2 linked regions of the Butyricimonas faecihominis genome follow. The protein of the gene in region 1 interacts with the protein of each later gene in a pairwise test. Links are inferred from orthologs where the notes say so. Each region holds a gene or a part of one and is shown on either strand. Other genes may lie near its edges. The genes, in order: R8806_RS00010 and topA.

The links.
Region 2: the proteins of R8806_RS00010 (region 1) and topA interact in binary tests that used the Escherichia coli proteins (3 or more experiments, as listed by UniProt). The link is inferred for Butyricimonas faecihominis from one-to-one orthologs.

Annotation. Positions count from the first base shown.
Region 1 is NZ_AP028155.1:344-12,250, forward strand. What follows is about bases 174-3,000. They hold R8806_RS00010 (IMPACT family protein), read left to right. Parts: upstream 174-1,200; coding sequence 1,201-1,800; downstream 1,801-3,000. Other genes in these bases: dnaA (chromosomal replication initiator protein DnaA), read left to right, coding at 174-1,185; R8806_RS00020 (hypothetical protein), read left to right, coding at 2,384-2,809; R8806_RS00025 (IS3 family transposase), read left to right, coding at 2,806-3,000. Outside these bases: more of dnaA, read left to right, coding at 1-173; more of R8806_RS00025, read left to right, coding at 3,001-3,642; R8806_RS00030 (arginase family protein), read right to left, coding at 3,934-4,854; R8806_RS00035 (HU family DNA-binding protein), read left to right, coding at 5,117-5,407; R8806_RS00040 (M16 family metallopeptidase), read right to left, coding at 5,501-8,317; R8806_RS00045 (mechanosensitive ion channel family protein), read left to right, coding at 8,539-9,774; R8806_RS00050 (M23 family metallopeptidase), read left to right, coding at 9,987-10,853; R8806_RS00055 (1-deoxy-D-xylulose-5-phosphate reductoisomerase), read left to right, coding at 10,887-11,907.
Region 2 is NZ_AP028155.1:3,816,408-3,828,469, forward strand. Bases 1,749-4,730 are described here. They hold topA (type I DNA topoisomerase), read right to left. Parts: upstream 4,429-4,730; coding sequence 2,068-4,428; downstream 1,749-2,067. Other genes in these bases: R8806_RS15770 (peptidylprolyl isomerase), read right to left, coding at 1,749-1,953; R8806_RS15780 (thioredoxin family protein), read right to left, coding at 4,642-4,730. Outside these bases: more of R8806_RS15770, read right to left, coding at 1-1,748; more of R8806_RS15780, read right to left, coding at 4,731-6,678; R8806_RS15785 (lipoprotein signal peptidase), read right to left, coding at 6,835-7,446; R8806_RS15790 (TraR/DksA family transcriptional regulator), read right to left, coding at 7,489-7,869; ileS (isoleucine--tRNA ligase), read right to left, coding at 7,964-11,392; R8806_RS15800 (hypothetical protein), read right to left, coding at 11,854-12,062. UniProt on the Escherichia coli protein: Releases the supercoiling and torsional tension of DNA, which is introduced during the DNA replication and transcription, by transiently cleaving and rejoining one strand of the DNA duplex.

The sequences.
Region 1 (11,907 bases):
ATAGTAGAAGAGAGCCATCCTCGTGACCCTCTCTCCGTAACGATGCCTTCCAATAACATGAAAAAGGTGGAACCAAACACGGTATACGTGAATGGTAAACCGGATAGTGTTGCCCCTAAAAATCCTTTTGAGCGTAATAATAATCGTTTGCAGATAGACCCTCAATTGAATCCTTCTTACACGTTGGACAGTTATATCGAGGGAAGTTGTAATCGTTTGGCAAAGTCTGCTGCCGTGGCTATTGCACAAAATCCGGGAGGTACGGCTTTTAATCCCTTGTTAATATATGGTGGATCCGGATTGGGGAAAACTCATTTGGCTCAAGCTATCGGTATGGAGGTAAAACAAAATTATCCCAACAAGGTCGTGTTGTACGTGACCACGAATGTTTTCCAGACTCAATTTACGGAAGCCGTACGCAAAAATGAGATAAATGATTTCTTACATTTCTATCAGTTAATTGACGTGTTGATTCTGGATGATATTCATGAGTTGGCCGGAAAGACTGCCACGCAGAATACATTCTTCCATATATTTAATCACTTGCATCAATCGGGAAAACAATTGATCTTGACATCCGATCGTTCACCGGCTGAATTGAGTGGTTTGGAAGAACGTTTACTTTCCCGTTTCCGTTGGGGATTGTCTGCCGAGATAAAAGCTCCTGATTTTGAGACTCGTATGGAAATTGCTCGTTTTAAGGCGCATAAAGATGGTATTGACTTCTCGGATGAGGTATTGGAATATATCTGTAAATATGTAAGTAATAACGTGCGGGAATTGGAAGGAGCAATGATTTCTTTGCTGGCCCAGGCTACATTTAACCATAAAGATCTGACGGTTGATGTGGTAAAGGATATTTTGGGTAAAATGGTGAAGAATCAGAAAGTCGAGTTGACCGTGGAACATATTCAGCAGGTTGTTTGTAATCATTTTAACATGGCTCCCGAAATGTTACAAGAGAAGACGAGAAAACGGGAAGTTGTTCAGGCTCGTCAGCTGGCCATGTATTTCAGCAAGACTTACACGAATGCATCGTTGGCATACATTGGTAAACAAATTGGTAAGAAGGATCACACAACCGTGTTGTATGCTTGTAAGGCTGTTACCGATTTGATGGAGACCGATCGTGCTTTTAAGGCTCAAGTGGAGGAACTCCAAAAGAAACTTTATTGCCGTAACTAATTATCACGTTCCTTTATGGAGGAGGATAAATATAGAACCGTAAATGCGATTGCCGAAGGCCTGTACAAGGAAAAAGGTAGTCGCTTTATTTCTTTTATTTATCCCGTAAAATCCGAAGAAGAGATTAAAGATATTGTTACCGGGCTTAAGACGAAGTATTATGATGCCCGACACCATTGTTATGCTTATTGCCTAGGGGCAAACCGGGAGCGTTTCCGGGCGAATGATGACGGGGAGCCTTCTTCTACGGCGGGTAAACCCATCCTCGGACAGATTATTTCCAATGACTTGTCCAACGTGCTTATCGTGGTGATCCGGTATTTCGGGGGAATTAAGTTAGGGGTATCCGGTTTGATTCAAGCCTATAAAGAAGCTGCCGCCGATGCGATCAATCATGCAGAGATCGTGGAGCGTACGGTAGATGAAGTTATTCACGTGCGTTTTACTTATGTCGTGATGAATGACGTGATGAAAGTATTGAAAGAAGAAGAACCGGACATTTTATCCCGAAATTTTGAGATGGAATGTGAGATGACTTTGTCTATCAGACAGAAAGATATGCCTCGTCTTAGAGAACGTTTGTTGAAGATCGAGTCTTTGAGTATCGAAGAATAGCGAATTTCATTTGCCCCTCCCTTTGGGAGTATACATTGGTGTATAAAAAAGGATCCGCTATAATTCGTTTATTATAGCGGATTGTCATTCAGATTGTGATCCAGCTGGGACTCGAACCCAGGACCCCAACATTAAAAGTGTTGTGCTCTACCGGCTGAGCTACTGAATCCTTCAATTGTGTTTCTCAATTGCGGTTGCAAAGATAGGTATTCTATTCGAATTTCCAAAGGACAAAAGGATTTTTTACAAAAAAAAGACAAGATAAAAAGAATACTTTAGCCCCCATGGATGCTCTTTTTATCGTGATATACCCGGAATGCCCCGTTAAGACTTTTGATATATTTCTTTTGAATTCGGAGCATCTATCATTTGGCCGCTTATGGTTATCTTGCGGGCTACACTTTGTCCGCCGATGGGTTGGGACAAGAACACGTTATTTTCACTGTAGGTACATAGCAAGTACACTGGAGATTGTTCTTGCTATGTTCTTGCTATGTTCCTGCTTGGTATTTGTCATAGCCCATCGCTAGCCTAACCCCGGTGTATTGTCCTGAAAAAAGTTTACAGTAAACTTAGTAAACCAATGTCAGAATTAAATTTTCCCCCTGTTCGTCGTCGTTATTACGCCGTGAAGACGAAATTATCAGCGGTACGAGATCGAATAATCAATGAAATGGGTTACGCGGAAGTTCTAGCCAAGTACGAGGTCAAACCCTCGACTTTTCACGTTTGGCTACACAAGTATAAATCTCGCGTTTTATCGGAAGAACAACACAAACGTTTATCTTCGCGTAATTACAAAATGTTATACCCGATGACCGATCAAGAACGCGCCGAGCTGGAGTCTTTACGTCAGGAAGTAGAGAAACAGAAAATACTAGTGGAAGCTTACGAGTTAATGCTAGAGTTAGCCAGGGAACGCCTGCATGTTGATGTAAAAAAAAACTACGAGGAGATGCTATTAGCGGGATTGTCGAGAGACAAAAAGAGCGGGGAGGTAAAGCCGTGACGGAACACCTTTGCAATTCCCTTGGCTACAGCAAGCAGGCTTATTACAAGAGCCTCCGTGCCGATCGTGGAGGCGAGGAACGCGAGCGTTACGTTCTTTCCATCGTCCAGGATATTCGCCGTGACATGCCTAACCTCGGGGTTAATAAATTGTGGAACATGCTGGGGTCTAACGGGCTTCCCGTCGGTCGGGATTGGCTTTATCGTTTACTTCACCTTCACGATTTAATGATAAAACAGAAGAAGTACCGGGTCATCACGACGGATTCCCGGGCGTGGCATCGCCAGTACCCGAACCTGGTGAAAGGGCTTCGAGTTACCCGCCCCAACCAGGTATGGGTCAGTGATATCACGTACCTGTCAACGAGTGCCGGTTTCGTGTATCTCTCGCTGGTAACCGACGCTTATTCCCGGCGGATCACGGGGTGGGAAGTTCACCCCACCCTGGACTCGTCCGGTCCCGTGAAGGCGTTGTGCCGGGCGTTGGCAACGCTACCTCCCAACTTTAGCGATAAGCTTGTTCATCACTCGGATCGGGGTGGGCAATACTGCTCCTCGCTGTACACCGGGATATTGAAAGAACACGGTATTCAAGTCAGCGTGACACAAGATGGCTCCCCTTACGATAACGGTATCGCCGAGAGAGTGAACGGGATTTTGAAACGGGAATGGTTAAACGATATGGTCTTGAGAGATATTGACCAGGCGAGAATGCAAGTGGAGAGAATCATCGGGATATACAACACCAGAAGACCACACATGGCTATCGGGTTGAAAGTTCCGGACCAGGCACACCGCGATAAAAAAGAGTTATTCGCCAGGGTCATGTATTGACGCCAAGTGTTATTGGCATCCCGGGAATTCCCGGGATGCCAATAAAAAAGTAAAACTATTACAGGAATTACAGTTTTTTGAAGTAAACTTGTAACAGAAAATAGAATTGAAAATGCTTTGTACAATTTATTGAATGTCAAATCTAGTAAACCAATTTTAGGAAACTACACGGTGTATTATGGACGAATGTTCGCCTTCGGCGAGTTACAGGCTACAAGTTACAGATTCATTTTTTAGCTTCTCCCGACAGGGATGGTCGTTATTTTGAAATGAAATTTTGTGGTTTATCCTTTATTGTAATAGGGGTAATTGATGTAACATATTTTTGATCCTGATTGCCGTGCGAGGCATAGGTTCCGCAATTGTCAAGCCTACTAATTCTTTTTCTGCAGCAATGTCCTTTATTACCCGAATGACTTCTTCCATTTTCATCCCATCGGGGTCTGTACCAACAGCAGCGATGATTTCGGCAGGATCAAGTACATCCATATCAAAATGGATAACGACTTTCGACGCTCCGCATGATTTCAACCAAGTTTTGATCGCATCACTGTTTTGTGCAACATCTTTGGGCGTGAGATGTTTTATTCCGTATTGCTTTTGTCGTTCTTTGATTTCTTCACGTTCCCAGTTGCGTAACCCCACAAATAATATGTTTGATGGGGTAAATCGGGTGGGTAATTCCGCTAGGATTTTGGCATCTCCATGCCCCATGCAGGCGGTTACGGCCATGGCGTGAAATCCGGGATAGATGTCTCCGGGGAGCGTGATGTCCGGATGTGCATCAATCCAAACTAGGGCAACATCATTCTTGTATTTTTGCGCCAGATAGGTAAAGGGAACGACACTGGCCGAGCATTCTCCGCCAAGTGTTACGATTTTATCGGGATTACTGACTTGTAGTATGCTTAATGCAGCTCTTGTTTGACGGACTATAATATCCCGGTCGAGGACTCCGTCTGTTACCTTCCGATCTGTGATTTCAGTCGAAACGGGAACCGTTAATGTTTCTTGACCATTGCTCGGGGCAAGGAAATTTAAGAGTTGTGCCCCCAAGACATATCCCCTTGAGGCATCATCGGGATTTTCGACCTCTGTAATCAATTTCACGATATTGGCACCTTGCCATTGGGGATAGATCAAACGAATTGTTTTTGTTTCCTTTTTCATATTCTGGAGATTTATTCTATTTTTCCCTTTCATTGTTTTCATACAAAGTTACATAGTCTTCTTCCCTTAAACAAGTATTGGTAAATGATTCAGTATAGATTATTTAAGTGATTCCCCAAAAGCTGAATTGTCGGTTAAATAGGTGTGATGGAAGCGTGTTTTGTAATAATATTTGCTATATTGTTGTATTTTGGATGAAAAATGTTGTGTTTTATCTTTTAATCTCTAACTTTGTTAGGCATAAATGTTGAATTGACGTTAGTCAGTATTTATCATGTGAGGAAAAATCATATTATAATTAGATATGGACAAGAGAAAAATAGTTAAAATTGTGGCCAAAAAAAATGGCATGTCACAAAAAGATGTGACGATGGTATTTGATGAAATTTTCAATACGATGTTAGAAGGGCTAAAAGAAGAGGGGCATGTGGGGTTAGCGGGTTTTGGATCTTTCAACGTGAAAAAATGTGCTGTTCGTCATCGATATGTTCTTTCAACCCAAAAAGTTGTTTTATACCCGGAAACTCAAAAAGTTATTTTTAGGGTGGCTAAGCAATTTAAATTTAAGGGAGATGGAGTAGTGGGAGAGGAGTAATTCGAACTTATCACTTGATGAAATTTTGTATGAATGAAAAACGCCCGGGAATTACTCCCGGACGTTTCCTTTTATATAAATTGCAACCTAATTTTATTTTGATTTCGGTTGGAAGATCATATCAACAACATCGGCTCCCTTGAATAATTTCTGGGTGAATTTCTTCACGTCTTTTGTTGTGATCTTGTCAATAATGTTATCGAAGTTTTTCGGGTCTGTTACATCAATTCCACGAAGATAATAAGTTTGAATTGCATTCATCCAATATGCATTATGAGGTTTGCTTTGTTCATTATTTTTCTTCAGGATAGTAGTTACTTTGTCGATCTCTTCTTGGGTCGGGCCTTCCTTCATTAATTTGTCGATTTCAGCATAGATTAATGATTTCAAGTGTTCTGCTTTATCCGGATCGCAATCAAAGCTCATGCTCATGCTGTAGCTTTCGTACGGTTCTTTAGAAGAACTCGGTTGAACGGCTACACCATAGGTACCACCTTCTTTTTCACGGATATTGGTCATGTATCTTTGATCCAGTACGCCTCTCAAGATATTCAAGCAAAGATTGTCGTGAATGCTTGTTTTCATCTCTTTAGAGAAACTGGTGATTACAGTTGCCTTCGGAGTAGTCAGATCCAGTTCAATAACTTTTTCAGTTCTTCCTTTCGGTCCTCTCACTTTGTTATCCACCCAATTTTCTTTCCGGTTGTAAGATTTTACAGATCCCAAGTATTTTTCAACCAACGGTTTTACGGTTTCTGCATCGATGTTACCCACGATGAAGAATGTAAAGTCGCTGATGTCTTTGATACGGTCGCGGTAGATCTCCTCGATTTGTTCAATACTAACTTTATCTAAAAATTCTTTACCGAATAACAATGTTCTCGGGCTATAATTGCTCATGATCATGCTAACAGAGTCTTGCATAATCTTTTGAGGATTGTTGGCTGAGTTCTCGATGGCAGCGTAGTTACGTTGCATCATGGTATTGTGTACTTCTTTGTCGAAACGAGGTTTCTCGAAACGCAAGTAGATCAGCTGCATCAAGGTTTCGAAATCATTCGGAGTAGATGCACCACCGACTGATTCTGAAAGACCGCCAATGTTAACACCGGCTTGGGCTTGTTTCCCGGTTAATAATTTTCTCAAGGTTATTGCGTCATAGTCTCCTAATCCGTAAGCCCCGATAAATTGATCTGTGACTTGGGCAGATGCTAATTTGTCGATACCATATAATGAAGTACCTCCCTTACTGTAAGAACTTACTTGTACTTGGTCTTTTTCGTAGTCTGCTTTGCGGAATACCACTTTTGCTCCATTTTCCAAAGTCCACTCTTCGGCATCGAATTGCGGTAATTTTTTGGTAGCGATGATCTTGGAACCTTTCAAGTCCTCGTTGATTAAAGATGCCTCTGTTACTTGGTCTTTATAAGGCTCTAAGTTAGAGCTTTCAACTTTGTCCAACACGGCGATGGCTTCTTCTTTCGTGATGTGTTTAACTCCTTCAGACGGGCCTTGTGCCACGATCACCATGTTTTTCCGGTTAAGGTGTTTTTTAGCTAAAGCTGAAACTTCATCCACGGTGATGGTCGGGATAATAGCTTTGGCAAAATTGTAATAGTAATCGAAATCTACGATAGGTTCTCCATCAAGGAAGTTAGATTGCATTTCACCGATATAATCTTCGGAGGTAGTTTTGTCTTTTTGTTTGTAAGCAGATTCCAAGCCTACTAGCATGTTGGTTTTTGCTCTTTCAAGCTCGCCTTCCGTGAAACCGAATTTCTTTATTCTTTCGTTTTCACGATAGATAGCTTCCAGTGCTGCTGCTTCTTCATTCGGTTTTGCTGTAGCAGAGATCATATAGGTACTCCATCCTCTTACGATACCGCCGCCGAATCCGGCTTGTGCGTTAATGAAAGGAGGATTGCCTTTTTGAAGTAATTCAGAAACACGTTGTCCCAACATGGTGTTGTAGAAGGATTGAAGAATTCCATTTTTCAGGTATTCATGATTCTTTTCTTCTTTCGGGGTAGAGGGGTATTTGATATACACGCTGACAGACGATTGAGTTACTTCTTTGTCCGTTGCGCATACGAAGTAAATATCGTCGTGAGGGTTAACCGTGAACTCTTCTCTCACAGCCGGATTCACCGGAGTCGGGATTTTGGAGAATAATTCTTTTACTTTTTTCTCCATCTGGTCTACATCGAAATCACCGACAACAGCGATAGCTTGCAAGTCCGGACGATACCATTTGTGATAATAATCACGAAGGGTCTGGTATTTGAAATTCTTGATAATGTCCAAGTTACCGATAACATCTCTTTTCGCGTATTTAGAGTCTTTCAGTAATACCGGCATGATTTGGGCACGGATACGGAAACTCGGGGTTCTTCTGGTTCTCCATTCTTCCGAGATAACTCCTCTTTCGCCATCGATTTCGTCATCGACTAATAAAAGATAATGTGACCAGTCGTGAAGTACGAGTAGACAAGTATCTAATAAATCAGGATTGGTTGTAGGAACCTCGCTGATATTGTAAACAGTCTCGTCTTGTGCCGTGTAAGCATTCACGTTTCTTCCGAATTCAACACCATGTTTTTCCAACATGTTGGTAATACCTTTTCTTCCCGGGAAATGCTTGGTCCCGTTGAATGCCATGTGTTCCAAAAAGTGAGCTAAACCGTCCTGATCATCATTTTCTAGGATAGCTCCCACGTTTTGGATGATGTAAAAACTGGCTCGTTCTTTGGGTTCCGCGTTATGGCGGATGTAATAAGTCAATCCATTAGCTAGTTTCCCGATGCGAACGTTCGGATCCATGGGAAGTGGTGCCTTCATGTCATATTGGGCGAACAGGCTAGTGCTGATCAATGCCAATAAAGCACACACGATTAATAATTTTTTTGCCATACGAATTATTTTAATGTTTTAATGTTTGTGTCTGCAAATATAGCAAAGTGTAAGTAATTTTGTTCTGATACGTTAATTCTTTAACGTTAATTTAGGGGTTAAGTGTGAAAATAGGGAAAAATAGAAGGGTTTTTAGATTATTTAGAACGATTCGTTGTTAATGGGGTTTAACTTATCCGGTGGTTTATCGTATACGCCTGTAAAAGTTTGGGAAAGATATGATGCTGTTGAAAATAGATATTAACAAATGGTTTTCTTGGTTGAATTTGGGTATTAAAGATCCTTCCACGGCCTCGGCTGTCGAGGTCCTTTTGCAGATCGTGGTCATTTGTCTGATCGCTTTTTTATTTACCTTCTTTTTACGCAAGGGAATAACCCGGGTGATCGGGGGAATGGTGCGTCGTACGAAAACCAAATGGGATGATATTTTTTTCGAGGAGCGTGTTTTTCAAAAAATATTTAATCTGATACCACCGATATTTATAGATTTTGCTTTTAAAATCGTGTACGGGAAGTGGCAGCATGTAGAACTTTTTCATCGGTTTATCGTGGCTTGGATACTTGTGGTTGCCGGTTTCGTGATTGTTGCAGTGCTGGATGCAATAAACCGAATCTACGATTCGTACCCGATCGCAAAAGATCGTCCGATAAAAGTTTTCGTGCAGGTGATTAAAATTTTCGTGATTTCAGCTATTATCATTACAATCGTCAGCGAGTTTATCGGGGAGTCCCCCCGTAATTTACTGGTCGGGTTGGGGGCGTTTGCTGCGGTTTTAATGTTGATATTCAAAGATGCGATATTAGGTTTTGTGGCAGGAGTTCAATTACTGGCCAATCAGATGGTGCGTATCGGGGACTGGATCGTGATGCCGAGCAATAATGCCAACGGGACGGTGTTGGAGATCAACTTGTATACCGTGAAAGTACAAAATTGGGATATGACGATCACGACGATTCCCACCTATCAGTTAGTGTCCGCTTCTTTCACGAATTGGCGGGGAATGCAGGAGTCTGCCGGTCGTCGGATTATGCGCTATATTAATATAGATATGCTTTCCGTTCATTTCCTTTCGGATGAGGAAATCGATACTTTACGTAAATCGAATGTCTTGAAAGGGTATATTGAAGATATGTTGCCGAAGTTGGACGAACAAAATAAAGGGACATCTGCCGTGTTGGATGAACGGAAGTTGACGAATTTAGGTGTATTTAGACAGTATGCGGTACGCAGGCTGGAAGCCAATCCCGATTTGAATATGGATATGACATACATGGTCCGGCAATTACAACCGACGGCAACAGGTATTCCTCTGGAGGTGTATTGTTTTTCCCGGATTCAAGAATGGGTAGCCTACGAGAAGGTTCAATCCGATATATTCGATCATCTGTTAGCCGTGATTCCTTATTTTAACTTGCGAATCTATCAATACCCGGAGATTATCAAAACCACGAATTGATTCAAGAACTGATCCATTTTTTGATTTATGATTTCCGGCTCAGTGATTCCTGCCCTCAATTCAACGCTCTTTTCAATCACTTAATCGTTCAATCGACAATTATAAAATCTTTTTCATTCTAAACTCTTTTCAATTGCCCCGATAAAGTTTATGAATTCTCTGGCTGGGAAAGTTGGATTTTTATACTATTTTTGAAGGCTAAAAATAATTGGATGAGCAGTAAAAAACGAAAATATTGGAATAAGCTGAGGAACCGCTATAAGTTGACGATATTTAACGAGTCAACTTACGAGGAGGTGATGCACCTTCGGCTCTCTCCGTTACACGTTCTCACGGCATTAAGTACATTGGCCGTTGTCTTGATTATATTGACTATCATGTTGATTGCATTCACAAATTTGCGGGAATTCATCCCGGGTTACCCGAGCCAACAGTTGAGACGTCAGATTACACAAAACGCTCTACGGGTTGATTCCCTATTAAATGAAGTGCAGAAGAAGGATCGTTTTCTTCATTCCATACAAACTATTTTGAGAGACGAAAACTTGGACACGACGAGTTTCGTGTCGATGCAGCAGAATGTAAAGGTAACCTATGATACTTCGATGTTAGGTATGTCGGAAGAAGAGGCCGGTTTTCGGGAAATCGTGGAAAAAGAAGAAAAATACAATTTAACCCTTGGGCATGTCAGTTCTTCCGATGATGATTTTTATCATTTCTTCTCACCATTGGATGGAGTGGTAACCAATCATTTTGATGAAACGACTCGTCATTACGGGGTGGATTTGGTGGCTAAGCAAAATTCAAATGTTTTGTCCGTGTTGGATGGCGTGGTCATTTTCACGGATTGGACAATTAAGACGGGTTACGTGATTCAAGTACAGCATAATGGAAATCTGGTTTCAGTATATAAGCATAATTCGGTATTGTTGAAAAAGCAGGGAGATTTTGTCCGTGCGGGAGAGGCGATTGCAGTGGTAGGGAACACGGGCGAAGAAACAACCGGACCGCATTTACATTTCGAGTTGTGGCAAGCGGGAAAAGCATTGAATCCGGAAACCTTCATTAAGTTTAAATGATTCGTAAATAGTGGTTTTGGAGATTGTTTTGAAATGAAAAATATAGCAATATTGGGATCTACCGGGTCAATTGGAACGCAGACATTGCAGGTGATTGACGCTAATCCGGAACGGTTTAATGTAGAGGTTCTCACGGCAAATAATCAGGTGGAATTACTGGCACGACAAGCCAGAAAGTTCAAGCCTAACATGGTTGTGATCGGAAATGAATCAAAATATTCCGAGTTAACCGAGTTATTGAAGGACGAGGATATAAAGGTATATGCCGGGAGCGAAGCTATTGCTCAAGTCGTGCAAACATCCACGATTGATGTGGTCGTTACTGCCATGGTTGGGTATAGCGGGTTGTTACCCACGATCAACGCGATCAAGGCGGGTAAGACGATCGCTCTGGCCAATAAGGAAACCTTAGTTGTTGCCGGAGATTTAATTAACCGGTTGGTTGAGGAATACAAGGTGGGAATATTACCCGTGGATTCCGAACACTCGGCTATATTCCAGTGTTTGGTGGGCGAACACAACAACCCGGTGGAGAAGATATTATTAACGGCATCCGGGGGACCTTTCCGGGGACGGGATTATGAATATTTGAAGTCCGTAACGGCAGCACAGGCATTAAAACATCCGAACTGGAGCATGGGGGCAAAGGTTACCATTGATTCTGCGTCCATGATGAACAAAGGTTTCGAGGCGATCGAGGCAAAGTGGTTGTTTGGGGTAAAACCTTCACAAATAGAGGTGTTAGTACACCCGCAATCCGTTGTTCACTCGATGGTTCAGTTTCAGGATGGAAATATAAAAGCACAGTTGGGAGTTCCGGATATGCGTTTGCCGATTCAGTATGCACTGACTTACCCGGAGCGGGTACATTCGGAGATACCGCGTTTGGATTTTGGTATTTATTCCGATCTCACGTTTGAAAAACCGGATATAACGACCTTCCGAAATCTGGGATTGGCTTACGAGGCCATGAATCGTGGAGGGAATGCCCCCTGCGTGTTAAATGCGGCCAATGAAATTATGGTGGCTGCCTTCCTGAAGGATGAAATTTCTT
Region 2 (12,062 bases), 3.8 Mb from region 1 along the record:
TCCTTGGTTACCGATGATCGGTTTAGAAATTTCGTTTTCTTTCATTGTAACAACTTCGGCAGTCAGCACGGGTTCGATACCAACTCCGGGAACTTGGAATGAACTGAAACTAACATCCGTGGCATCCATTACCTCTGCATTGGCTTTTTGTGCTACAGAAAGTAAACTTTCACTTCCGGAAATAGCATTGGTCAACTCCTTGGCAATGATTTCGCCTTTCTTTTTACGGATAAGTTCGGTGCGGATAGCTGCAGAAACAGAGTTCAGAGGTGCGATACCTTCTTCTTGAATTCCGGTTAAAACCACAACAGAGAATTTGTCTCCAGCCTCAAAGATCGGAGATTTCTCTTTGGTCGTCAGGATGAAGCCCGGTTTTTCAGCCATATAAGCCTCACGGATAATATCTCTTGCGTTATCAATGCCTGCAATCTGATAATCGTTTTTACCTAAGTTTGCGATACGTTTGGTTTGATTATTAGCAGTTAAAGCTGCCTCAAAATCTTCTACGGTATTGATATTGTTTGCAAAAGTACGTGCGTCGTTATAAATCTTGTTGATCGTTTGTTGAGACGGGGTAATTTCTTTTGCAACGATTCCGATTTGTACCTTATCAACAGGTTTTGATCTGTCTGTTACTTGCAAAACATGGAATCCGTAATTTGATCTTACCACTTTCACCTCGTTTTTGTTAGAGAAGAACGCTGAATCTGCGATCGGTTGGAGCATCTGATCTTGGGTGAACCATCCGAAATCCCCACCATTTACAGAAGTATTCTGATCGGCAGAATATTGTCTTGCTAAAGCATCGAAATCTCCGCCTTTACGAATTAAACCTGCTAAACTATCGGCTAATTTCTCTGATTGAGCCATATTGTTTGATGCGATCAAGATATGACGGGCTCTTACTGAGTCGGGTAATACACGGCGGTCGGCAACACGAACGATGTTATAAGCATTATCTTTCAAGTAAGGTCCGAACACGCCATCACTCTTTTCCGTGAACAAGAATTCATCCAGTTCCTCGTTATCCAATTCTCCCTTTTTGTAATATTTGGGTTGGAATCTTTTTTCAGATGAAAGGTTAGCGAATTCAAGCACGTTCTTTGCTTCTGCAAATTCGGGTTTCAAATCATTCACCCAGTCTTCCGTTTCTTTAATGTCTTCGGCTGAAGCGGTAATGTCAAAGTTCACGTAAGCGATCTGTCTAGCTTCTTCGCGTTCAAACAAATATTTGTGTGAATTATAATAATCTTTGATCTCGTTAGCAGTTACCTTTACTGCAGAGTCGCTAACGGTGTTGTAGCTTTTCATGATAAAGCTGATGTCTACTGTCGTTGCTGCACTTTCTGCAAGTTCTTTGGCTTGAGCATCTGTTACAAACAAACTTTTTGCTAACAGAGTATTATATTTTTCTTGTTTACGAGCCGTGTTTACTTGCTCTTCCATGTTCAACCAATATTCCTTTTGCGGGGTTCCGGCAGGAGCTTCGATCAATTGTTTGATGATCAGACGGGCTCTTTCTTTGTCTACCTGTCCCGTGTTAGGATCTGCGAATAACTGGCTGACGGCCGGGTTCATGTTACTCCCTAATAAGAAATCGTATAACTCGTCACCGCTAACGTCCAAACCTAATTCCTCGTATTCCTTGTTCAGAATGATTTCAGAAACAATTTGATTCCAAGTATTTTCCCGGATCATTCTTTGTTGCTCATCCGTTAGGGCAGATAAACCGTTCATGCTTTTGATGAAATCTTCATTCTTCATAATCTTTTGTTGATATTCTTGAATGCCGATAGTTTCACCTCCAACTTCTCCAACTTTGTTTCTGGAACGATTGATAAGGCTGGCGCCAGAGCTAAGAGCATCACCAACAATAAATGCCATGAGGGCTAATCCAATCACGATACTAACAAGTACTCCACCGCGATTTCTAATTTTTTGTAACGTTGCCATTTATATTAAAATTTTATGTTTCTACACACGAATTTATTCTATTTTTCGAGGGTACGAATATATAAAATGGATTGGTTTTATGCAAATAAATTTCAATCCCTTTCGTTTATTGCCCTATTCCTTCTTTTTCGTTTCCTTTTTTGTTGCCTTCGGGGCCGCTTTTTTTGTTGTCTTTTTTGTCGTTTTTTTCTTACTGTCCCCTCCCTTTGCAATGATTTCCATGGTTTCCTCAAAGGTTAATTTGTCTGCTTCTTTTCCTTTGGGGATCTTATAGTTCACTTTGTTGAACGTGATGTAAGGCCCAAAACGACCGTTAAGAATTTGTACCCCATTTTCAAACTCTTGGATCTTCCTGTTTTTCTCGATTTCTCGTTTCTCGTTGATTCGTTCGATAGCGGTTTCAAGAGTTATTGTTCCCGGATCGTCAACGCCTTTTTTCAAGGAAACGAAAAGTTGATTATGCTTGATGTAAGGTCCAAAACGACCGATGCCGACACTGACAGGTTTCTCCTCGAATTCACCCAGTTGACGGGGAAACTTGAACAAGTCTAAAGCTTCTTCCAAGGTAATGGTTTCCATCAGTTGCCCTTTGAGCAGTCCGGCATAACGTACGGATTCTCCTTCACCAATCTGAGCCATCGGTCCAAAACGTCCGATTCGTACGGAAACGGTTTCTCCTGTTTGTGGATCTTTACCAAGTTCCCGGGCTCCCGTGTTCCGTTCGGATTCTTTCAACGTTTTCTCCACGTTAGCATGGAAAGGTTGATAGAATGTTCCGATCATGGATTGCCATTCAACCTCTCCTTCGGCAATGTGGTCAAGGGCATCCTCGGCATTTGCCGTGAAGTTATAATCCATGATATTCGTGAAATAATTGGAAAGGAAATCTGTCACGACCATTCCGATATCCGAGGGAAACAATTTCTTCTTTTCCGCACCGAATATCCGGCTGATCTTCTTGACTTTTATATCTTGTCCTTTAAGGTCTATCTGGTCTAGTTGACGTTCTGTACCATCCCGGCTTTCCCGTAAGATATATCCCCGGTTCTGGATCGTGGTAATCGTGGGTGCGTATGTTGACGGACGTCCGATTCCCAAGGCTTCCATTTTCTTCACGAGACTGGCCTCCGTGTAGCGGGGAGGATGCGTCGTGTATTGTTCTAAGGCTTGGATCAGGGAACGTTGTAACTGGTCTCCTTTATGTATTGCAGGTAATAAGGCCGCTTCATCGTCTTCTTTCTCGTCATCGAAAGATTCCATGTACACTTTGAGGAAACCATCGAAAATGATCACTTCACCCACGGCTTCGAACGTGTGTTTTTCCCCGGTAATGGCGATCGTTATGGTTGTTTTTTCCAGTTCGGCCTCTGCCATTTGAGAGGCGAGAGTCCGTTTCCGGATTAACGAGTAAAGTTGCTGTTCATTCTTGTCTCCGCTGATCGATTCCTTGTCCATATAGGTCGGGCGGATGGCCTCGTGGGCCTCTTGCGCCCCTTTCGTCTTCGTGGCGAAATTCCTAGGTTTGGAATATTTTTCTCCCAGCGTGTTACAGATAACGGCTTTTGCCGCACCGATAGCCAGTTGGGATAGGTTCACGGAGTCCGTTCTCATGTAAGTGATGTGTCCCTGTTCGTATAGTTTCTGGGCCACGGCCATTGTCTGCGAAACAGAAAATCCCAATTTGCGGGATGCCTCCTGTTGTAGCGTGGATGTCGTGAACGGTGGAGCCGGTTTACGGCTACCCGGTTTCGTCTCGACATTACTTACTGAAAATGCCGCCTTCTTGCAATGTTCCAGAAAGTTAACCGTCTCTTCCTGCGTGGAAAAACGTTCGGATAATTCTGCCTTTAAGGGTACCGAATTACCATTTGCGTCTTTGGTTTCAAATGTTCCGGTAACCTTATAATATTTTTGTTCAACGAAATGGTTAATTTCTCGTTCTCGTTCAACGATGAGTTTTACGGCAACGGATTGAACCCGTCCGGCTGACAAGGAAGGTTTCACTTTTTTCCATAGGACTGGTGACACTTCGAATCCGACCAGTCGGTCAAGAACCCGGCGGGCCTGTTGGGCATCCACGAGGTTTTTATCAATGTCCCGGGGGTTATTGATCGCATGTAAAATAGCATCTTTCGTGATTTCGTGAAAAACAATCCGTTTCGTGTTCTCCTTCTTCAACCCCAGAACTTCGAATAAATGCCAAGCAATAGCTTCTCCCTCGCGGTCCTCATCGGAGGCTAACCAAACCGTTTTGGCTTCCTTGGCAAGTTGTTTCAATTCTTTTACAATCGCTTTCTTGTCGGGTGATATTTCATATTTTGGTTGGAAATTATGTTCTATATCAATTCCTAAATCTTTTTTTTCAAGATCCCGGATATGTCCGAAACTAGATTTTACAACATAATTCTCTCCTAAAAAACGTTCAATAGTCTTGGCTTTAGCCGGAGACTCGACAATTACTAAATTTTCAATCATATACGATTTTCTTTTACATTTCCGTTTCCTTCCGAAACGGATTTATCGCTTTCTTTAAGCTGTTCGTCCTAAAATTAGGGTGCAAACTTACGTAAAACAATTGAAAATGAAAAACTCTACCCATTTTTTAGTAAAAAACTCTCTCCAAAATAGCGAAGAGGATGTTCCTTGGAAACATCCTCTTCGAGCATATTATTATAAGTATTCCGGAGTTTATTTCCCCGTGTTTGCTTGAACTATTTTTTGCCAACGGGCTTTTTGTGTGTCATTTGCTTTTGCCAATGAACCGGATAAATAGTAAGCTATCATTTGAGAATCTTTTCCCAGTTTCGGGAGTTCTTTCTCGCAAGCTGTCAAGATCTTGTCAATATTTTCTGTCTTCACAGCCTTCGCAATAGCTAAAGAAGACAGTAAGGTTTTCTCGTTTGATAACTTCAGGGCTTTTACTTCCCGTCCGATAGCGTCTAAACGTTTTACATCGGTTTTTTGACCACGTCCGGCGATAACCATTAATATTTCACGGAAAAGACCTTCACTCAAACGGTTATCGACTTTTTCCTTGCCAATGGTTTCGTTGAATTTGCTCCGGTTGTCAGTCAAGAATTTTGCCGCTTCTGAATCTTTCGGGCTTAATTCGCTGTTACCGAAAATGAACCAGTAATCTTCTGATAATTTTTCTTCATCGGTAGAAATTTTCAATAATTCGTCCACGATGGCTTTTGCGTTCGGATCGTAATTAGCTACCATCACTTGAGCGTATTGAGATAAAAATGCTTTATCTCTATTACCGCTATTGTATTTTGCATCTAAAGCTCCTAAAGCTTTGTTGTCATCGAAAGATTCCTTCACTCTCTCTATGAATTTCTCACCTTCACCACCACCGACAAGTTTATGACGAATGGTACCGTCCGGATTTACGATCACGAAAGTCGGGTAGGCACGAACACCGAATTTTTTTGCTAGTTCGGGGCCTTCTCCTTTTTCCATATCATATTTTAAACAGATGAAGTTCTGATTTAGGAAATCTCCCACGTTTTCTTGTTTGAATACGGTTTCTGACATATACTTGCAAGGACCGCACCAAGTTGTGTAACAGTCAATGAAAAGTTTGCGTCCTTGTTGTTTCGCCATTTTCAAGGCATCTTCATAGCTTAACTCATAGAAATATACACCAACATGCGCTGCGACCTTGAATTTTTCAAAGAAGTTGGTCATGTAGGCTTTCCCGTTTTCCGGGCTATTGGCAATGAATTTATCTCCTAATGCTACGATACGTCCGGCTTCGGCTTTGTTCACCTTGGAACTGATCGAGTTTAAGGCGTTTACGATAGACCATAGTTCTTCGCTCTTGGTTTCTGCTGCTTGTTCAGCGAGAGAAATAATTTTATCCACGTTCTGGTCAATCGTGGCTTGAGCCAACTCGATCTTGCTCATCAATTGATCTTTATTCTCCAAATCGATATTGGTTAATTCTTGGCGAATTTGCTCAAGTGTCTTAGCGGGTTCTTTCGCATTACGGCGAGTAGTATTATCAATAGCTTGACTATAATTACCATAAAGGTAAGCATCTACTTTCTCTTTGCCGATATTTTTATTGAATGTGGCAATGTTGTTTACGACAAGTTTGAAATTATCAGAACCGTAAGGACTTTCTTCGAGAATAGGCCAGAATTCTTTTTTCATTTTATCCTTGTCTTTCAGTATTTTATTCAACTCTTCGCCTACTTTTTCGCTTTTTGCTTGTTCATAAGCATCGTTCAACGCAATCTGGTAAGCCATGAGCTGTTTCTTGTTCATCTTTCCTTTCTCGTACACCTTGTTCAAATAATCGAGAGAGGTCTTTTCGTTCAGCCCTTTTTCAACTCTTGCGATGAATCCTTCCAGATCCCCGCCGCCAACCACTTTGTGTTGTACCGATCCATCGGGACGAAGAATCAAGAACGTCGGGTAGGCTCTGACTCCAAATTTTTTACCCAGTTCAGGACCTTCTCCTTTTTCCATATCAAATTTCACGCAAACAAATTTGGGATTGAAAAATTCTCCGGCTTTTTCCTGCGGGAAGATGGTTTCTGACATGTACTTGCAAGGACCGCACCATGAGGTATAGCAATCCATGAAAACGAGTTTGTTCTCTGCTTTGGCTTTAGCCAATGCTTCATCAAACGTGATATGCTCGAAATTCACGCCTCCTTGACAGAATGCCGTGAAACTAAGCATCAAAAATGCAATAATTGAAATAAGGCTTTTCATAAATTCAACAATAAATTGGTAAATAAAGTTGCAAGGTAGGAAAGAAAGCCTGACGCTGTCATTCCATGGTTTAACATTAACTTATTTTTAAAATAAAAGAGGCCTGAAAGCCTCTTTTTATCGTCTACTATAACGTTTTTTTAGAATTGTATATCCTTACTTCTTTGATGCGAAATACTTCCGGTGGAAAAGTAACAGGATGAACACACCTATGGTAATATAGGAGTCAGCCAAGTTGAATACCGGGCGAAAGAACACGAAGAAATCACCTCCCCAGATCGGAATCCATTGAGGCAGAAAGCCTTCGTAAAGCGGAAAATAGAGCATATCTACCACCTTGCCATGTAGGAACGAGGAGTACCCTCCCCCGTGAGGAAACATAGTAGCTACTTGTGAATAACTGTCACTGAAGATCATCCCGTAGAATGCGCTATCGATGATGTTACCTATTGCCCCGCAGAAAATTAACCCGAAAGAGAGAATAACCCCCATGGGTGCCTTTTCTTTGATGAGACGTCCCAAGTACCAAGCGATACCCCCCACGGCGATTAAGCGGAATACACTTAAAACGGTTTTTCCCCACTTGCCTCCCCCGAGTTCCATCCCGAAGGCCATCCCGTTGTTTTCAATAAAATGAATTTTGAACCAGTCTCCGAAGACACTGAATTCATCCCCGATCATCATGTGGGTCTTGATCCAGATTTTAACAACTTGATCAATGACTAATAGGGCAATAATAAAAATAATAAGTTTTTTCCGCGTACTCATCTGTGTGATAAAATTTAAAGCGACTCTTAATCGCAAAAGCGATTAAGAGTCTTGTCCCATTTTGGCATCCATACTCAATGTTGCATGAGGTACGGCGCGTAATCTTTCTTTAGAGATCAGTTTCCCGGTTACTCGGCAGATCCCGTAGGTTTTGTTTTCAATTCGTACTAATGCGGCTTCCAAGTGAGCAATAAACTTTGCCTGCCTTTGAGCCAGCCGACCGGCCTCTTCTTTGGAAAGAACAGATGCTCCCTCTTCCAATACTTTAAAAGTGGGAGACGTATCGGCGATGTCATTCCCGTCGCTGCCGGAGATCGAGGCTTTCAGCACCTCGTAATCTCTTTTCGCCTTTTCGAGTTTCTCAAGAATCAATTCTTTGAATTCCTGCAACTCTTCATCCGAATATCTAGTTTTCTCGGCCATAGTTGTAAAGTTTTTGTCTAAGTTAATAAAAAATCCGCTATGTAATCTTTCCCGTGGAAAAATATCCACTTTTACTTGTAACAAGGGGAAGAGGTTACATTTTCTGGATCTTAATAAACGTTTGTATGTCGTCGATTTCGATGGGTTGGGCACCGTCCTCGGCTTTATCTATTAACGTAACGTTCTCTGCCAGAACTTGGCTGGCGATGTACGCCTTGAAGTTCTCGACCGCTTCATTGATCTCTTTATGTTTCCCGATGTAAAGATCAATTTTGTCTGTCACGTTGAAATCACTCTCTTTTCTCAAGTTCTGGATTCGGTTGATCAACTCCCGGGCGATACCTTCTTCACGTAATTCCTTCGTGATATTGATGTCCAAGGCAACCGTGAGACGTCCCTCGTTAGCTACTAACCAGCCCGGAATGTCTTCCGACAGAATCTCCACGTCTTCCAGCGTCAGTTCCAGTGTTTCCGTTCCCACTTCAAGGGAATAAGTTCCTTGTTTCTCGAAATTGTAAATATCATTCTGGTTCATTTCGGCTACGAGAGCGGAAATCTGTTTCATGTATTTACCGTATTTCGGTCCTAGGGTCTTGAAGTTCGGTTTAATCTTCTTTACCAAGATACCTGCCGTGTCGGTGATGTATTCGATCTCCTTCACGTTGACTTCCGACAGGATGATGTTCTTCACGGCATCCAGTTGGGTGGTCATCTCGTCATTCAAGATCGGGATCAACAGCTTGCACAGCGGTTGTCTTACCCGGATTTGAACTTTGCGTCTCAGTCCAAGTACCATGGAAGATATTTGTTGAGCCATGTTCATCCGTTCCTCCAGTTGCTTGTCGATCATTGATGCGTCAGCCACCGGGAAATCTACTAGATGAACGTCCGTCGTGTATCGTCCCGTAACCTTGTTCAAGTCCGTGAACAGGCGATCCATGTAGAACGGCGCGATGGGTGAGGACAAGATTGCCACGGTCTCCAAGCAAGTATATAACGTTTGGTAAGCCGACAGTTTATCGGTGGTTTGCTCGCCACCCCAGTAACGTTTACGGGAGAGACGCACGTACCAGTTCGACAGGTTCTCGATCACGAAATCCTGTATTGCCCGTCCGGCCCGTGTCGGTTCGTATTTCTCGTAAGCCTCGGTGACCTCTTTAATCAAGCTGTTCAATAGAGAAAGAATCCAGCGATCGATTTCCGGTCTCTCGTTAAACGGAACTTCTGCCTCTGCATACGTGAACTTGTCTATATTGGCATACAAGGCGAAGAAACTGTACGTGTTATACAGTGTCCCGAAGAACTTACGTTTCACTTCTTCCACCCCGGCGATGTCGAATTTCAAGTTATCCCACGGTTGAGAGTTCGTGATCATGTACCAACGCAGGGGATCTGATCCTTGTTTCTCGATCGTGTCGAAAGGATCAACGGCATTGCCTAAACGTTTGGACATCTTGTTTCCCTTGGCATCAAGCACCAGTCCGTTGGATATGATATTCTTGAATGCCACGGAATCGAACACCATGGTCGCGATAGCGTGTAGCGTGAAGAACCAACCGCGGGTCTGGTCCACTCCTTCGGCGATAAAGTCTGCCGGGAAATTTGTCCGGTTATCGATCAATTCTTTGTTCTCGAACGGGTAATGTACCTGCGCGTAAGGCATGGCTCCCGAATCGAACCACACGTCGATCAGGTCTTTCTCCCGGTACATCGGTTGTCCGGTGGGAGAAACCAGTATAATGTCATCCACGTACGGGCGGTGCAGGTCGATTTTCTCGTAATTCTCTTTCGAGTAGTCTCCCACCTTGAAATCTTTGAAGGGGTTCTCCTTCATGATTCCTGCCTGTATTGCTTTTTCAGTTTCTTCAACTAATTCTTTCACCGAACCGATACATTTTTTCTCTGTCCCGTCCTCGCTGACCCATATCGGTAGGGGAGTTCCCCAGTAGCGGGAACGCGAGAGGTTCCAATCCACTAGATTCTCCAACCATTTCCCGAAACGGCCTTCGCCCGTGCTGGCGGGTTTCCAGTTGATGGTCTTGTTCAGCTCGATCATGCGATCCCGAACGGCTGTCGTTTTGATGAACCAAGAATCCAACGGATAATAAAGTACCGGTTTGTCGGTTCTCCAGCAATGCGGGTAATTATGTTCGTGTTTTTCGACCTTGAACGCTTTGTTCTCCCGTTTTAACAGGATACTTAAATCGATGTCGAGAGTCGTGTCGTTTTCGGTTAAATTTGGATCGTAAGCGTTTTTCACGAATCGTCCTGCAAATTCCCCGTACAGGTCCGTGTTGACGTTATTTTTCAAGTATTCCGGGTCAATGTCTTCCATCCGGAACAAGCGTCCCCGTTTGTCCACCATGGGTTGCTTGCTGCCTTCCTTGTCAATTAATTGCAAGGGGGCTATGCCCGCCACTTTGGCCACCCGGTCGTCATCGGCTCCGAAAGTCGGGGCAATATGTACGATCCCGGTACCGTCTTCCGTGGTAACGTAATCACCGAGGATCACGCGGAATGCATCACCCATGGGTTGCATCCAAGGTAAAAGTTGCTCGTAACGTATGCCTTCCAACTCCGGACCTTTATATTCGGCCACGATCTGGTAAGGGATCAATTTATCTCCTTCCTTGTAGTCTTCCAAGGTGATGCCTTCAGCTTTTTTGTTGAAGTACGCGCTGAAACGATCTTTCGCCATGATAATAGTTACCGGGCGGAAAGTATAGGGGTTATAAGTTTTCACTTCCAAGTACGTGATGTTCGGACCCACGGCCAATGCCGTGTTGGAAGGTAACGTCCAAGGCGTGGTTGTCCACGCGGTGAAATATACTTCATCGCTGAAAGCAAACAATTTTTCCGATTTTTCGTCCCGGATCACTTTAAATTGAGCCACGCACGTCGTGTCCTTCACGTCTCGGTAACATCCCGGTTGGTTCAACTCGTGCGTGCTTAATCCTGTTCCGGCAGCGGGGGAATAGGGTTGTATGGTGTACCCTTTGTACAGGAAACCTTTCTCGTACAATTGTTTCAACAAATACCATAAGGTTTCGATGTAACGGTTGTCGTAGGTGATGTACGGGTTGCTCATATCTACCCAGTAACCCATCTTGTTCGTCAAATCTTCCCATTCACGGGTGAATTTCATGACGTCGGAACGACATTCTTTGTTGTAGTCAGCCACGGAAATCGTTTTCCCGATATTTTCTTTCGTGATACCGAGTTTCTTTTCAACCCCCAATTCAACGGGTAACCCGTGTGTATCCCAACCGGCTTTTCGCTCGACGAGAAATCCTTGTAAAGTTTTGTATCTGCAAATAATATCTTTAATCGTCCTAGCCATTACGTGGTGAATACCTGGCATCCCGTTTGCCGAAGGGGGACCTTCGAAAAAGACAAACGAGGGGTACCCCTCTCTATTCTTCAAGCTTTGCTCGAAGGTATTGTTTGATTCCCACTCTTTCAAGACATCCTTGTTTACCTGAGAGAGATCCAAACCTTTGTACTCTTGGAATTTTTTGTCCATCGTGACTCCTGATTTTAAGATATTACTTATTTGCACATTTAAAAAATCAAGTTGCAAATATACCATTTATTTGTGAAACTGGAAATCCTCTTCTTTTTTTCGTGCATTCATTCTTTTAGAGGGTGATAAAAGACGTTTAGGAGTGGAGGTCATGATTTGCTGCCGTTTTTCTAAATCACTTCAGGATGAATAGAGTAGCAATACATGACGTGTTACGGATAAAGTAATTTTAATATCCTATTAAAATTCTAATAGAACGCTATTATATATAGTGATTTAATAGGGATTTAATAGCGTTCTAATAGCGCTTTATACGAAAGAGGTCCGTTATTGATGAGGATATGATAATGGATTATGGTATAAAATTTTCGGGTCAACGGTTTGTTGTCCTGTAATATACCTTCTCATGTCGGATTTTTCACCCGACATGAGAAGTATGATTCGTTTTTCTTTGAACTAAACTACGGAACTTGTGGTTGGCCTCCCGGCAGGAATTGGAAAATTAACGTGGGAAGTTGCTGTTTCGTGTTCTGCCCGATCTGGATGAGCGGTCTGAAATAATCCGGATATTTTTTGACCATGGGGTACACGGTGACATACCCGTGGCGGAACCAGCGGTCGATGATCACGTGAGAGATTTTTTGTTCTTGGAATCGTTTGAATAGGTCGT